DNA from 2 places in the Microbulbifer sp. TB1203 genome. Region 2 is predicted to be linked to the other one. Evidence: predicted binding sites of a transcription regulator. Region 2 holds the regulator's gene; the other holds the start of a gene.
The links. The regulator PhoB, encoded in region 2, activates phosphate uptake and scavenging genes when phosphate is short. The targets are predictions, from matches to a motif close to TGTCATAAANNTGTAACA.
Positions count from the first base shown of each region.

Region 1: the regulator PhoB is predicted to act here: its motif matches at 2,897-2,914, upstream of PP263_RS02230 (phosphatase PAP2 family protein).

Region 1 is NZ_CP116899.1:521,576-529,252, reverse strand. It holds gene sbnB (2,3-diaminopropionate biosynthesis protein SbnB) at 1-365, opposite strand, end outside; gene PP263_RS02250 (hypothetical protein) at 785-913, opposite strand; gene PP263_RS02245 (DUF3301 domain-containing protein) at 1,007-1,327, shown strand; gene PP263_RS02240 (DUF1653 domain-containing protein) at 1,339-1,551, shown strand; gene PP263_RS02235 (saccharopine dehydrogenase NADP-binding domain-containing protein) at 1,619-2,686, shown strand; gene PP263_RS02230 (phosphatase PAP2 family protein) at 2,947-3,477, shown strand; gene PP263_RS02225 (MJ1255/VC2487 family glycosyltransferase) at 3,474-4,541, shown strand; gene PP263_RS02220 (AraC family transcriptional regulator) at 4,790-5,644, opposite strand; gene PP263_RS02215 (DMT family transporter) at 5,805-6,722, shown strand; gene PP263_RS02210 (ATP-binding protein) at 6,788-7,677, opposite strand, start outside.
Region 2 is NZ_CP116899.1:3,804,826-3,812,502, forward strand. It holds gene yaaA (peroxide stress protein YaaA) at 1-664, shown strand, start outside; gene PP263_RS16110 (DUF938 domain-containing protein) at 661-1,281, shown strand; gene PP263_RS16115 (hypothetical protein) at 1,293-1,652, shown strand; gene PP263_RS16120 (lipopolysaccharide kinase InaA family protein) at 1,833-4,064, opposite strand; gene phoR (phosphate regulon sensor histidine kinase PhoR) at 4,147-5,442, opposite strand; gene phoB (phosphate regulon transcriptional regulator PhoB) at 5,480-6,184, opposite strand; gene ubiA (4-hydroxybenzoate octaprenyltransferase) at 6,273-7,154, opposite strand; gene PP263_RS16140 (chorismate lyase) at 7,147-7,677, opposite strand, start outside.

The sequences.
Region 1 (7,677 bases), 2.1 Mb from region 2:
GTCACTGCCGCGGTGCGCATACCGCTGATCAGGGCCCCCTCCATGATCGCGACCGGGTAGTTGCTGTGCGCGTCGTTGAGAACGATCAGGGCGCTCGCCCGGGGCAGGCCCCGCTCGCGGGGGTTGGCCTCGCGGCTGCCCACCCATTTGATGCCGGCCACCGGCCGCTCGCCACCCAGGTAACAGGGCATGGCGATAATGCGGTCGGCGATGTGGGGAGCGTCGGGCCAGCGCAGGTAGGGTTTCAGGGGCTGGACCGCCTCGCCCCGGGCGTGCAGGGCCAGACCCTCGGTGATGGCGTCGACATATATCTGGCTGGATTCGGCGCCGAGTCCGATAAGGTCGGACTGGCTGAGATAAAGCATTGTCGGCGGCACTGCTTCCTGTTTGATCCGGGTCGATCCGCTTGCAGTTTCCAGAGAATGTAAATCGGCTGTCGATGGCGCCATGAATCCCTCCAAACGCTTGATAATGGGAGTTATTGGTTTTACAGCCTTTCGGAGGCGGCGCTGTCAGCGCTCTTCCCGCCAGGCGGCTTCACGTTAACTTGAGAACTATTATCAAAAAGAAAACGTTCTCATTAACGATTGCTGCGCATTCTACACGCCAATAATTCTCATTTGCAACAAAAAACCACTATCAAGGCACAGCGCCTTCAGAGGGAATAGATCAGGGAAAAGTGGAACGGTATCGGGGGACCGATACCGGATGGGGGGCACTGGATATCTGCCAGAAAATTGGGCGAGAAACCTCTCTCTCCCGCCGGTTACTCGATGCCGGGCGACTACCAGGGAATCTCGCTGCCGTCGTAATTGAAAAAATGGCCACTCCCGCCCAGGTGGGCAGCGAGCAGGGTTTTCTTCAAACCGGCAACGCTCTCCTCCGCGGAGATCAGCGCATTGGGCCCACCCATATCCGTCTGCACCCAGCCCGAAGGATAGTACCGGGCATAACGACTCCTTCAGTGGTATTCTTGCGCCGTCCCGATGATAGCAACTACCTGTCAATGTACTACTCACTGAGCGATCTCTTCTGGCTGTTCCTGTTCATCCTCGCCGGCTGGTACCTATGGGCCGGCATGGCGGCCAAGGAACAGGTGCGCCGGGCCGCCGCCAGCCACTGCGCGCAACTGGGCGTACAGTTGCTGGACGACACCGTGGCCCTGATGCGCACCCGCCTCAAGCGCGACAGCCGCGGTCAGGTGCGCCTGCAGCGCAGCTACGAATTCGAGTTCACCTCCACCGGCGAGCACCGCTACGCCGGGATCGCCGTGCTGCACGGGCGGCGCATAACGCAGATACAACTTTCCCCCCACCACCTCGCCTGAACGGAGCACAGATGAAACGCGGAATCTATCGCCACTACAAAGGCGAGCGCTACGAGGTAATGGAAGTGGCCACTCACAGCGAAACCGGAGAGCGGCTGGTGGTCTACCGCGCACTGTACGGCGACTACGGCGTCTGGGTGCGACCGCTGGAAATGTTTGCGGAAAAAGTGGAAAGGGACGGCGAACTGGTGCCGCGTTTCCAACTGTTACAGGAATTTGACTAGCGCGACCGGGCGCCATTAATGTTGCCGCACCCCCGTCAACCGATCCAACAGATAAGGCCTCTCATCGGTGAACAATAAAAAAATAATGATCTACGGCGCCTACGGCTATACCGGCGAGCTGATCGCCCGCGAAGCCGTGGCCAAGGGCTACCGCCCGCTGCTGGCGGGGCGCAGTTCGCAAAAACTGCAGCCGCTGGCGGAAGAATTGGGACTGCCGGCCATGGCGGTCGGTCTCGACTCCAGCGAAACCCTGGAGCGCACCCTGCGGGATATCGACGTGGTGATCCACTGCGCGGGGCCCTTCTCCGCCACCGCCGAGCCCATGATGCTCGCCTGTATCGCCAGTCGCACCCACTACCAGGACATCACTGGAGAAATGTCGGTCTACCAACTGGCCCACAGCATGAATGCGGAAGCCAAAGCCGCGGGCGTGGTGCTCTGCCCGGGAACCGGCTTCGACGTGATTCCCACGGATTGCCTGGCGGCGGCGCTGCACAAGGCGATTCCCACCGCCACCCACCTGAGCCTGGGTTTCGATTCTGACTCCTCTCTCAGCCCCGGCACCGCCAAGACCTCCATCGAGAGCCTGGGCGTCGGCAGTGCAATAAGGCGCAACGGCGAGATCGAGATTACCGGCCACGCCGAAATCAGCCGCACCGTCGATTTCGGTCGCGGAGAGAAATTCGCCGTCTCGATTCCGTGGGGCGACGTGGCCACCGCCTACTACTCCACCGGGATTCCCAATATCGCCGTGTATATTCCCATGAGCCCGCGGCGCGCGAAAAAAATGCGGCGCATGAACAAATTCCGCTGGCTGCTGCGCAAGCAGTGGGTGCAGGACTGGCTCAAGCGCAAGGTGGACAAATCTGTACGCGGGCCCGGCGAGGAGAAGCGCGCGGAACAGCAGACCTGGATCTGGGGCGAAATACGCCACGACCGCCGCGGCGAGCGCAAGATCGGCCGGGTGGTCACCGCCAACGGTTACGATGTCACGGTGCACGGCTCCCTGGCGGTGATGGAATTCCTGCTCGACTACAAGGGGCCCGGTGGCTACTTTACGCCGTCGAAACTCTGCGGCTACGAACTGGTGGAGCGGCTGCCCGGTTCCGGACAGATCAAGATCGGTATCGATTGAACCTATGGGCACCCGGTGCGCACGGCGCACCCTACAGGCCCGCCCGAGTCCGAGTCCCGAGTCCCGAAGGCGAGGCCCCCCGGCGGCCCTGCTGCCGGTAGCCGTTCGTTCAACAGCCTCATCGGCAATCGTCTCTCGAACGGCTCCCGGCATCAGGGCCTTCGCATCAGGCTCCGGTATTCTTTCCCGAGTCCCGACATTTCACAAACCTGACATAATTCGGTCAATTCCGCGCAATACAAGCTTCGTACCTTGGCCCCATGCGAAGCTTACCTGTCACTCTGAAAAGCCTGGACGTATCCCTGGTACTGCATATGGCGGAGCGGGCGATGCGGCCGGCGTCGCGCAAACGCTACCTGTGGCTGTCGAAATCCGCGGACGGCTGGCTCTACCTGATCTCCCCCCTGATCGTGGCGCTGGCCAGCACCGGGGCGGCTGCAGTCCAATTTTTCTACCTTTGCGGCACCGCCTACGCGGTGGAGCGCTCCCTCTATTGGACCATCAAGAACACCACGCGGCGACTGCGCCCGCCCCAGGCGATTCCCGGCATGCGTTCAGTCATTGTCGCCCACGACCGCTTCAGCCTGCCTTCCGGACACACTTCCGGCGCCTTTCTGTTCATCACCCTGCTCTCCCAGGCCGGTAGTCCGCTGTGGCTGCTAGGCTATTTTTGGGCCGCGGGCGTGGGCACCTCACGCGTGGGCCTGGGCGTACATTTTCCCACTGATGTCTGTGCCGGCGCCGCCCTTGGAACCAGCGTCGGCCTGCTAATTTGCGGAGCCTTTTTGTGAAAATACTCTATGGAGTGCAGGGTACCGGCAACGGCCATATCTCCCGAGCTCGCGCCATGGCCGGTGCGCTGCAAAATCACCCGGACCTGGAAGTCCAATGGCTGTTCTCCGGCCGCGACCCCGACAAACTGTTCTGTATGGAAGCCTTTGGCGACTACTGGTGGCGCGAGGGCCTGACCTTCGTGCACCGGGAAGGCCAGCTGGACGGCATCGCCACCACCAGGCAACTGCATCTGCGCCGGCTGCTGCGGGATATCCGCGAACTGCCGGTGGACGATTTCGACCTGGTGATCAGCGATTTTGAGCCGGTCACCGCCTGGGCCGCCAGGCGCAGACGCAGGCCCAGCCTGGGCCTGGGGCACCAATACGCATTCAATTTCCCGATCCCGGCGCCGCGCTATCGGTGGCTGCCGCGGGCGGTTATGCGCGTCTTCGCGCCGGTGCAGAGCAGCCTGGGCATGCACTGGTATCACTTCGGCCACCCGATACTGCCGCCCATCGCCCAGCCCCACGGGCTGCCCGGCAGCGGCGGGCACATTCTGGTGTACCTGCCCTTCGAACACCATGGCCCGATGCTGGGGGAACTGGCACAGCTGCCGGAACGGTTTATCGTTTACGGCGCCCCGGTGGACCTGCCCGCGGCGGAGAATATCCAACTCAAGGCCCCCTCCACAGACGGCTTTCAACAGGACCTGGCCGATGCGCACGCGGTGATCTGCAACTCCGGTTTCGAGCTGATTGCGGAAACCCTGGCCCTGGGCAAGCCCATCCTGACCCGCCCCTTGGCCGGCCAGTTCGAGCAGGAGGCCAATGCCTGCGCCTTGCGCGAACTACAACTGGCCAGAGTGGTGGAGCGGGTGGACGCCGCTGCGATTCGCGACTGGCTGGACAACGATCCCGCCGGGGTGCGCATCCAGTGGCCGGATGTGGCTGGCGAGATAGTGCGCTGGATCGCCGACGGCCGCCGACAGACACCCGCAGAACTGGCCAACAGCCTGTGGGAACAGGTGGTGCCAGGACGCGGGGGCAGCGCGCTGGAGTCCGCGGGAGCCGCTGCTGAGTAAAGGCCAGAGACTTCCCATAGGTTGGGATGCGTCTCCGGGAATCCTAAGAGCCTGTTTGGACTCTTGCACGAAACTCTCCAGGGCCGGGTGGGGTGCTGCTTTCCGGGACCGTATGAGGCATGGATGCCGATTACGAGCGTACAGGGACGTATTCACAGCGTGTCCCGGAAAGCAGCACCCCGCCCGGCCCCGAGCACCCCGCCCGGCCCCGCACTGAGACCGAATCTTTGAAGACTTCAAATAGGCTCTCAGAGACTCCGCAGATACTGCCCCGGCGTCACCCCGAGATACCGTTTGAAGTGTGCGGCAAAATGGCTCTGGTGGGAGAAACCACAGAGCACCGCCACCTCCGCCTGCGGCAAGCCCGCCTCCAGCATTTCCCGCCCGCGCTGTACCCGCACCTTGTTCACATACTGGTGCGGGGTCAGCCCGGTGCTCAGCTTGAACATGCGCGCGAAATGGTAGCGGCTGAGGCCGGCGGCCTGTGCCAGTTGGTCCAGTTGCAGCTCACCGCCGAAATTCGCCTGGATATAGTCCCGCGCGCGGCTGAGCTGGCGGCCGCTCAGGCCGCCTTTCAGGGGTCCGTTCGCCGAGCGCGGCTGCACAAAGCTGCGGATCAGTTGCCCCATCAGTTCGTAGGTGCCTTGCTGCAATTGCAGGCGTTCGCCCCCCTCCACCCACGGTGTCTGCAGCAGCGCTTTGCAGGCGGCATTGATTCGCGGGTGCTCGAAGAAGGTCAGGTCGGGAATCTCCACCCGGCGCGGATCGTAGTCGAAGGACTCCAAGGCGAAGTGCCTCAAGCCGGCGTCGGAAATATACAGGTGAACAAATTCTTGGTACTGGCCCACTTCCCAAACGGAATCGCTGGTGGCCGGCATCAAGCAGAGTTTGCCAGGGGCGCCGAAGCCGTGTTCCGCATCCAGCCGCCGGGTGCGGTAGCCGCCGCGCAGGTACAGGCTGAGGGTGTGGTGTGCCACCTGGTGGTAGGCCACGCGGACTTCGCGGTTGCCCCACAGGGCCAGGGACAGATCCCGATTCAGGACACAGTGATTCAGGCGGCGGGCGCCGGCGCCATCCAGTGTCTCGCTAACGGTGGTTGTCACTGCTCTGCTCATAGGGGCCAAGCTACTGTGAAAAACGCCCCCGGACAATTCCCCGCCGATAAAAACCGCAAGAATCTGCTAAGCACCGCAATATCCTGCGCGATTCCCCAGGCGCTCCTCCCTATGCTGCCCATCCATTCGCAGTATCACGGAGTCACCCATGAACCTGTTTCTCTACGCCAGCACGGTATTGCTCTGGGGCACCACCTGGATCGCCATTCACTTCCAGATGGGAGAGGTACCGGTGCTGGTCTCGGCGTTTTACCGCTTCGCGATCGCCGGCCTGCTGTTCCTGCCTGCACTCATGCTGCTGCGCGGGGTGCAGAAAACCACGCTGCGGGATCACGGCTTCTTTGTGCTGCAGGGCGGCTGTCTTTTCTCGCTGAATTTTATCTGTTTCTACACTGCCAGCCAGTACATCGTCAGTGGGTTGATTTCGGTGGTGTTTTCCGCAGCGGTGCTGTTCAACGCACTGAACAGCCGGCTGTTGTGGGGAGAGCGCGCCGAGCGCGGTGTCTACCTGGCCGCGGCACTGGGTATCGCCGGCCTGATATCGCTGTTCTGGGACAGTATCGCCGGCGGCAACTTCGATAGGACCGCCGCCCTGGGGCTGGGCCTGTCGGTGCTGGGCACCTACTTTTTCTCCCTGGGCAATATGGTTTCGGTGCGGCACGCCAGGAGGGGGCTCAAACCCTGGACCTGCAACGCCTACGCGATGAACTACGGCGCGTTGATACTGCTCGCCTGCATTGTGGCCAGCGGCACACCCTGGAAACTGGACACCAGCCCGCTCTATCTGGGCAGCCTGCTCTACCTGGCAGTCCCCGGCTCGATCCTGGGCTTCACCGCCTACCTGAGCCTGGTGGGCCGCATCGGCGCCAACCGCGCCGCCTACGCCACGGTGCTGTTCCCGATAGTGGCGCTGAGCTTTTCCGCCTGGTTCGAAGGCTATCAGTGGACCGCGTTGAGTTTTGGCGGGCTGTTTCTGGTGCTGCTGGGGAATACGGTTTCGCTGGGTGGGCTGAGAGTGATCGGACAGTGGCGCTTGCGGTTTGAGCGGGAAAAAATCCCCCTGTAGGAGCAGCCGTTGGCCGCGATCGGTTTCCACTACGAAGCGAGCCCGGTCGCGGCCAACGGCCGCTCCTACAAAATCACCTCGATTTCAGTGCCGCCTTCGGGCAGGGATTTCGCGGAAATCTCACCCTGGTAGCTCTCGACGATATCCATCACCACCGCCAGGCCAATGCCCTGCCCCGGCTGCTGCTGGTCGGCGCGCACGCCGCGACGGGTGACCTGCTGCCATTGCTCCTCGTCGATACCGGGGCCGTTGTCGACGACGCGAAGTTGCAGCTGGCGCCCGTCGTCGCCATTGCGGATATCCACATCCAGCTTGCCGACACCGTACTTGTAGCCGTTGTCCAGCAGGTTGCCGAGGAGTTCCATCAGGTCGCCCTCGTCACCGTAGAACAGCGTATCCTCGCTGCACTGCAACTGCACTTCCGCGGGTTTTTCGCGATAGACTTTTTCCAGCGCGTCGAGAATTTTCCCCACCAGCGGCGCCACCGGCACACCGCGCAAAATAGATTTTGGCGAACTGGCCACCGCGCGCTGCAGCTGGTAGCTGATAATGCTGTCCATACGCTGCACCTGCTCGATCAGGCTGGTATAGGCGGCGCGCGGATCGCGGGAAAAATTCAATCCCTTCATCACTGCCAGCGGTGTTTTCAGGCTGTGGGCCAGATCCGCCATGGTGTGCCGGGTCTTTTCCCGCTGGCGGCGCTCGTTTTCAATCAGCAGGTTGAGGTTGTCGGTAAGGGGTTTGAGTTCGCGGGGAAAATCTCCCTGCAGGGTGTCGCTCCCCCCCTGCTGCATTCTGTGCAGCGCACTCGCCACCGAGCGCAGCGGCGCCAGGCCCCAACGCAATACCAGCCACTGCAGCAGTACCAGCAGCAGCGCCCCCAGGCCCAGCCAGCGCCAGATGGTGGAGCGGAACTGCTCCACCTGCGCCGCCAGCGGCGCCGCGTCTTCCAGTA
Region 2 (7,677 bases):
GCGCGAACTGAGCCCGCAGCAGATCTCCAGCCTGATGAAGATCTCCGACAAGCTGGGCGCGCTCAACTACGACCGCTTCCAGCAGTGGAAGCGCCCCTTCACCGCGAAGAACGCCCGCCCCGCCCTGCTCGCTTTCAAGGGCGATGTGTACACCGGGCTGCAGGCGGAGACCATGGGCAAACGGGATTTCAACTACGCCCAGAAGCACCTGCGCATACTCTCCGGCCTCTACGGCCTGCTTCGCCCGCTGGATCTGATGCAGCCCTACCGGCTGGAGATGGGCACCAAATTTACCAATGCGCGCGGCAAAAACCTCTACGAGTTCTGGGACGGGAAGATCACCGATGCGCTCAACAAGCAGCTGCAGAGTCTGAAGAGCAGGGAGCTGGTCAACCTGGCCTCCAACGAGTACTTCAAGTCGGTGCAGCCCCGGGCGCTGCAGGCGGAAATAATCACACCGCAGTTCAGGGACCTGAAAAACGGCCAGTACAAGATGATCAGCTTCTACGCCAAGCGGGCCCGCGGCGCCATGAGCCGCTGGGCCATCGACCAGCGGGTAAAAAAGGCGGAGGAACTGAAGGGGTTCGACGGCGACGGCTACCGCTACAATGCGGCGCTGTCCAAGGGCAATGACTGGGTTTTCACCCGAGACGAGGCGCAATGAGCGCGGAGCTGCCGGACGCGCCCGCCTGCGCGCGCAACCGCGAGCCGATACTTCGCGAGCTGCGGCGACTGCTGGCGCACCGCCGCTCGGTTCTGGAAATCGGCAGCGGCACCGGCCAGCATGCGGTCTACTTCGCCCCGCGGCTGCCGCACCTCACCTGGCAGACCTCGGATCTCGCGGAGAACCTGCCCGGCATCCGCGCCTGGCTGGCGGCGCAGCCCGCGAACAATATGCCGCCGCCGCTGGAGCTGGACGTGAACGGCGAGTGGCCGGATCTGGCTGTGGACGCCGTGTTCACCGCCAACAGCCTGCATATCATGTCCGCGGATTCGGTGCGGGCCCTCTTTCGCGCGTTGCCCCGGGTATTGCAGCCGGGCGGCGCGCTGATAGTCTATGGCCCGATGAAAATCGCCGGCGACTATATTGGCATTGGCCCCGGCGGCGTCGGCTCCAGCAATGCCGATTTCGACCGCTGGCTGAAGCAGCGCGATCCGCACAGCGGCATCCGCGACCTGGAATGGCTGGACCGGTTGGCGGAAGATGCGGGTCTGCAGCGCGTAGAGAATCACTATCTGCCGGCCAACAACCAGTTGGTGGTCTGGCAACTTATCGAGTAAGGGGGTTTGGGATGCCGGACTGGTTGGAAACGGGAGTGATCATCGCCTTCGCGATTGCGGCGGTGTTCTTTTTTGCCAAATACCGCGAGACCGTCGCGATACTGCACGAGAGCGAGCGCATGAAAAAGCGCCTCTCCGATGACCTGGACCGCTACCGCGATATGCCGCGCCTGCGCGCCCTGCGCGACGCCCTGGTGAGCAACGGCACCCTGCCGGTGGACGACCAGGGGCTCGAGCACCTGCTGCTGCGCGACGGGGAAAAGCAGCTGTATCACCTGACCCTGCGTCGCGAGTGCAACGCGGTGGCTGAGGGGGAGACGGTCACCTATCTCAAGGGCGGAGAGGAGCGGGAGCTCGAAGAGCTGTCGTAGCCTACCCATCCTATCCCATGCCCGTAGTGGCGAACCTCGTGTTCGCCCCTTCGGCGCGTTTCGTCATTCTGGCGCAAGCCAGAATCCAGGTGCCACTGGACTGGATACCGGCCTGCGCCGGTATGACGAGTTAATGAGAGCTCAAATCGAAATTGAGTATCTACAGATCATTTATCGCGGTCAGGATTTCTTCTTGCCCTTCAGCCTGCGCTTGAGCCCGATCTTCAGGTCGTAGTACAGGAACGGCAGTCGGTGCAGCGGCGTGAACCGGCGCCCCAGCGCACCCAGGTAGAGCGCCATAAATTCCTTCCGGCTCTGCCAGTCCAGCTTGTAGCAGGCGCGCTTCAGATCTGAAAGGCGGCGGGAGACGGTCAGCTGCTTGGGGTAGAAGCGCGCGCGGCCGGTGTCGATCAGCGAGAAATGCGGCTCGTTGTTTTCGTCCAGCCGCACCAGCATGTTGCCGCCGGACAGATCGCGGAAATAGGCCCCGCGCTTGTGCAGCTTAAGCAGGAACTGCGCCAGCTTCTGCAGGAACTCCCTCTTGGCCACACCCCGGTGACAACTCGTCCCCTGTTTGAACGCGGAGAAGAAATCGCGTACCGAGAGATTGCCGGGCTGGAATTCACAGATATACCAGTTTTCGGTTGGGGCCCCGCGCTCGATGCGCTCGAACCAGGCCACCGGGCGCGGGGTGGCCACGCCGATGCGCTGCAGCTCCACCGCCCCGTTCCAGCTGCGCAGCCCTTTGGAGGGCTTGAAGCGGTCCGCCAGCTTCTTGTTCCAGGGCAGCCGGTCCGGCTTCTTTACCACCAGGGATTTTTCCGGATCGCGGGGGTCGGCGACCTTCCACACCGCATTGCGGGTCTTGCGCAGCGCGTCCTGTTTCGCCGGTGCCGGCAGCTTTTGCGGGTGCAGTTCAGCGAACAGCTTGTCCGCATCGGCGCGGCTGGCGGCGCATACCATGCCCCGCCACTGGCCGTCGTCGAAGCAGTAGTAGTTGCCGGCATCCGCGTGGGGCGCGATGCGCGCACCGGCGAACACCCGGGCAGCGCGGTTGACCGCCGGCTCCACCGACACAGGCCAGGCCAGGTAGAGCGGCGCCTCGCCGGCCACCTCCGGCATCTCCGCCAGCGGCGCACCGTCGCGATTGCGCCACTCGGCGCGGGCCAGATCCTCGCGGGAGTAGATGGTCATCAGGTCGGCGGCACAGCCGTTGACCGTCCACACCGCGTGGATGCGCTGGTCGCCGCGAACGAATTCGTGCAGCTGCAGGCGGCGGGAATCGCACAGTTGGCCGCGATACTCCGCACCGGGCACGGTGCGGTTGAAAAAGGCCATGGCATCGAAGGCCGGGCGGGCGCGGTAGTTTTGCAGTTCGCCGTAGTTGGTGCCGTAGAAGCACACCAGTTCGTGGGGCGCGGCGCGGCCGCTGCCGTCGTCGATCAGTCCCTCGCGCCAGCTCACCAGCGGGCCCCAGTAGGCGCGGCCCAGGCTGCCGGAAGCGGCGGCCAGCAGCATGTAGCGGGCCAGGTAGTCCGCCTGCTTCTGCTCGCAGTCCTCCAGCATGCGACGGATTCGCCCAAGGGTCCAGAAGGCGTTGGTGGACCAGGTGTGCGCCAGTTGGAAGCGCTCGCTGATGGCCGCCAGCAGGCGCGCCTTCTTCACCAGGTTGAGCTGGTGCAGGTGGGCGAAACGGCGCCCGAGTACCTTGCGATCGTAGTTCTCCGGCTCGGTGGCGCGCTCGGCGAACAGGTTGGTGGTGTGGATTTCCGGAAGCCCGCCGCAACGGCGCAGGGCTTTGAGCAGGCCGACGTTATAGGGGGGTTCGAAGTCGGTGATATTGGGTCCGGCCAGGCGCAGGCCGCGCTGCTGTACCTCTCCGGCGGCTATCTGCCAGGCGCGGGCGAAGAATTCCAGGCGGTGATAGCCGCACCAGCGCCGGCGGTTCACGGTGTTGCCGATCTCCACCGCCTCCAGCCGATCGCCCCAGCGCTCCAGGGCGGTTACCACAAAGTCGTGCCAGCGCTGGCAGGCGTCCGGCAGCCCCATGCGCGCGGCCTCCTCCGGCGGCTGCACCAGGTGCAGCAACACCGCGAAGCCCTCGTCCAGCAGCCGCTGCAGGAAGCGCTCGGTGTGGCCGCCGGGGGCGCAGTAGCCGTAGTCCAGGCGCACGTGGCGAAGGCCCAGCTCGCGCAGCCGTTCGATGATGTAGGTGTCGCTGTCCGGGTCCGCCTGGCTGGCCACGCAGATGGCGGAGAAGTCCTGCGGCACCCGGTGACCGGCGCTGGCGAGATGGCCGGCGGGAGCCCGGAAGTGGCCCCGCAGCAGGTAGGACAGGGCCCCGAGGTGGAAGGCGCCCCGCACCGAGGACAAATCGCGGTCGCCATCTGCAGGAAAAGTCTCTACCGCCACTGCTGGTCTCCCGGAGAATTACTCTGACGTGATCGTGAGGCGGGGGATTCTAGCAGCAATTGGGTAATTTTTAACCTGTAAATTAGGCGGAAGCGGCGGTGGAGAGTTTGCTGGGGGGAAAGTGCAGGGCGAAGGTGCTGCCGCGGCCGGGTGTGCTGTCCACGCTCAGTTCGCCGCTGTGGCGCAGCAGCACGTGTTTGACGATGGCGAGGCCGAGGCCGGTGCCGCCGCTGTCGCGGGAGCGGCCCGCATCCACGCGGTAGAAGCGCTCGGTGAGACGGGGGATGTGGATGGGGTCGATGCCGATGCCGCTGTCCTGTACCGAGAAGTGGCCGCCGCGGCTGTCCACCCACCAGCGCAGCTGGATGGGGCCGCCGGCGGGGCTGTATTTGACCGCGTTCAGCGCCAGGTTGGCGAAGGCGCTGTGCAGCTCGGTGGCGTCGCCGGTGAGGGTGGCGTCCTGCAGGCACTCGACGCTGATCTGGTGGCGTCCGGCGCTGAGGCCGCGGGCCTCCCCCGCCACCCGCTCCATCAGCTCGCGCACGGGGATCTGTTCGCGGCCGCTGTTGCGCTCTGAGGTTTCCAGGCGCGCGAGCAGAAGGAGGTCGTTGACCAGGCTGGTCATGCGCTGGGTCTGATCGAGCATCTGGGCCAGCGGCCGCTGCCAGCCCTGGGGCGCCTGGCCGCTGCCCTCCAGGGTTTCCAGGTAGCCGGCGATCACCGTCAGCGGGGTGCGCAGCTCGTGGGACACATTGGCGACGAAATCCCGGCGCATCTGTTCCAGGTTGTGCAGCCGGGTGACGTCGCGCACGATCACCAGGGCCTCGTCGCGGCCGTAGCGGGTGACTTCCATCTGCAGGATGCGCGCGTCGTTGCCCGGCGCCGGCAGGGTCAGCGGCTCGCGCCGGCCCTGCTGCTGCATGTAGCTGACGAAACCGGGTTCGCGCACGAAATTGATCAGGGGCTGGCCGGCGTCCTCGGGGCGCAGGCCGAGCAGCTCGCCGGCGGCGGGGTTCCACCAGGCCAGGTTGCCGTCGTCCTCCAGTGCCACTATGCCCTCGCGCAGGGCGCTGGTGCTGTCCTGCACGCGGCGCAACATGGCGTGCAGCTTCTGTTTCTCGCGGCGGTGGCGGCGCTGGAGGCGGTAGAAGTCGTCGTAGATGTCGCCCCAGACGCCGAAGGCGGTGGGCGCGGGGCCGCGGCGGCCGTTGGCCAGCCAGCGGTTGAAGCGGCTCTGCTGCCAGAGCACCCAACCCAGGTAGACCGCCAGGCCGAGGGCGATGGCCGGCAGCCAGCGTCCGGTGGAGAAACCGAGAATGGCGCAGCCCAGGGCGATGACGGCAAAGCGCGAGAACTCGCCGATACTGCGATCCAGCATTGAAGGTGTCGCTGTGTTGATTCAGGCGGGCAAAGTTTTACACTTTTTCCGCGGTTTGCACAGAAAAGCGGTAGCCGGTGCCGCGCACCGTCTGGATGTAGCGGTCGTGGCCGTCCACTGCCAGGGCCTTGCGCAGGCGGCGGATATGCACGTCCACGGTGCGCTCCTCCACATAGACGTTGCCGCCCCAGACGTGGTCCAGCAGCTGGGTACGGGTGTAGGCGCGCTCCTGGTGGGAGAGGAAAAACGTTAGCAGGCGGAATTCCGTGGGGCCCATCTCCACCGCCTGGCCGCCGATGGTCACCCGGTGACTGATCGGATCCAGCGCCAGTTGGCCGGCGGTGAGTGGTTCCTCCGGGGTGCTGGGGCCGGCGCGGCGCAACACCGCCTTGAGGCGCGCCACCAGTTCCCGGGGGGAAAACGGCTTGGTGATATAGTCGTCGGCGCCGGTCTCCAGGCCCTTGATCTTGTGATCTTCCTCGCCCTTGGCGGTGAGCATGATGATGGGGATGGAGGCGGTGAGTTCATCGCGCTTGAGGCGGCGGGCAAGCTCCACTCCGGACACGTCCGGCAGCATCCAGTCGAGCAGGATCAGGTCCGGCTTTTCATCGACCACCTGCGCGTGCGCGGCCTGGGCGTTTTCCGCTTCGATGCAACGGTACTCCGCCATCTCCAGTGCCACGCGCAGCATATCGCGCACAGCGGCTTCGTCGTCGACTATCAGAATGGTTTTGTTTTGCATCTGTCATACCCTGCTTTTGCCGGTCATTTAACGGCATTCCTATGACAAATATATGACAGGCGTAAAACAGCCCCCAGGCTGCGGGGGCTCAACTCAGCAGATAGTGGAAAAATATTCCGCTGAATACCGCTGTGCCCACCCAATTGTTGTTCAAGAACGCGCGGAAACAGGCATCCCTTTCCCGGCCGCGGATCAACCACTGCTGGTAGGCGAACAGGCCGGCGGCGACGGCCAGGCCGAATTGGTAGGGAGTGCCCAACTCAAAACGGCGGCCGACCAGCAGCAGCGCGAAGAGCACCATCAGCTGCAGCGCGCCGGTCATGGCCTTGTCCATGTCGCCGAACAGGATGGCGGTGGACTTGACCCCGATACGCAGGTCGTCGTCGCGGTCCACCATCGCGTAGAAGGTGTCGTAGCACACGGTCCACAGCAGGTTGGCGGTCACCAGCAGCCAGGCGGTGGACGGCACCTCGCCGGTGGCGGCGGCGAAGGCCATGGGAATGCCCATGCTGAAGGCCGCCCCCAGCACCACCTGCGGCAGGTGGGTATAGCGCTTGGCGAAGGGGTAGCAGAAGGCCAGCGCCAGCGCCGGCAGGGACATCAAGATGGTGAGCCGGTTGGTGGTGAGCACTAACAGAAACGCGGGCAGGCTCAGGGCGGCGAACAGCAGCAGCGCGCCGCGCGGGGTGACCCGGCCGGTTGCCAGGGGGCGCGCGGCGGTGCGCTTGACGTGGCCGTCAATGCGGCGGTCGGCGAAGTCGTTGACCGCACAGCCGGCGGCGCGCATCAATAGCACCCCCAGGGTGAATACCGCGAACAGGTGCAGCCCGGGCCAGCCCTCCGCCGCCAGCCATAGCGCTCCCCAGGTGGGCCAGAGCAGCAGCAGTGTGCCGATGGGCCTGTCCAGGCGCGCCAGCTGCCAGTAGGGCAGCGCGGCGGGCCAGTGCTGGGAAAGTTGTCGACTAATCATTACGCACTTCCAACTTGTTGAAGGGCGGGTGCTGCGGGCGAAAACCGTCGAGAAAGGCCTCCGCCACCAGCAGCGGCTTGTCGCGCAGCCAGAAAGTGGAGCGGCGCCCCCAGGCGCTCGCGCCCTCCCCGGCCAGTTCGCGCAGCCGGCAGCGGGGGTTGCGGCGCAGCCGGTTCAGCACGATGGGCCCGCGGCGGATATCCGGCTGGCTGAACAGCAGTTCCCCCAGCGGGCGGTTGTCCAGGCTGCGCAGGTAGCGGGACCTGCCCTGCAGGCTGCGCTCGGGCAGTACACTGCGCGCGTATACCCAGGTCCGGCCGTTGCCGTACAGCAGCACCTCGCGCACCAGTGCCCGCTGGCGTTCGCGCATGTCCAGCGCCCGGCGCTCCTCCAAACCGGGTTGCTGCCAGCGCTGGGACAGCACCTGCACCCGGAAGCCGCCACCACTCAGGTGCTTGAGTGCGGCAGTGAGCGATCCCGGGTGCAACAGCCAGGGCAGCAGTTCCGCCGGTGGCCTCTCTCC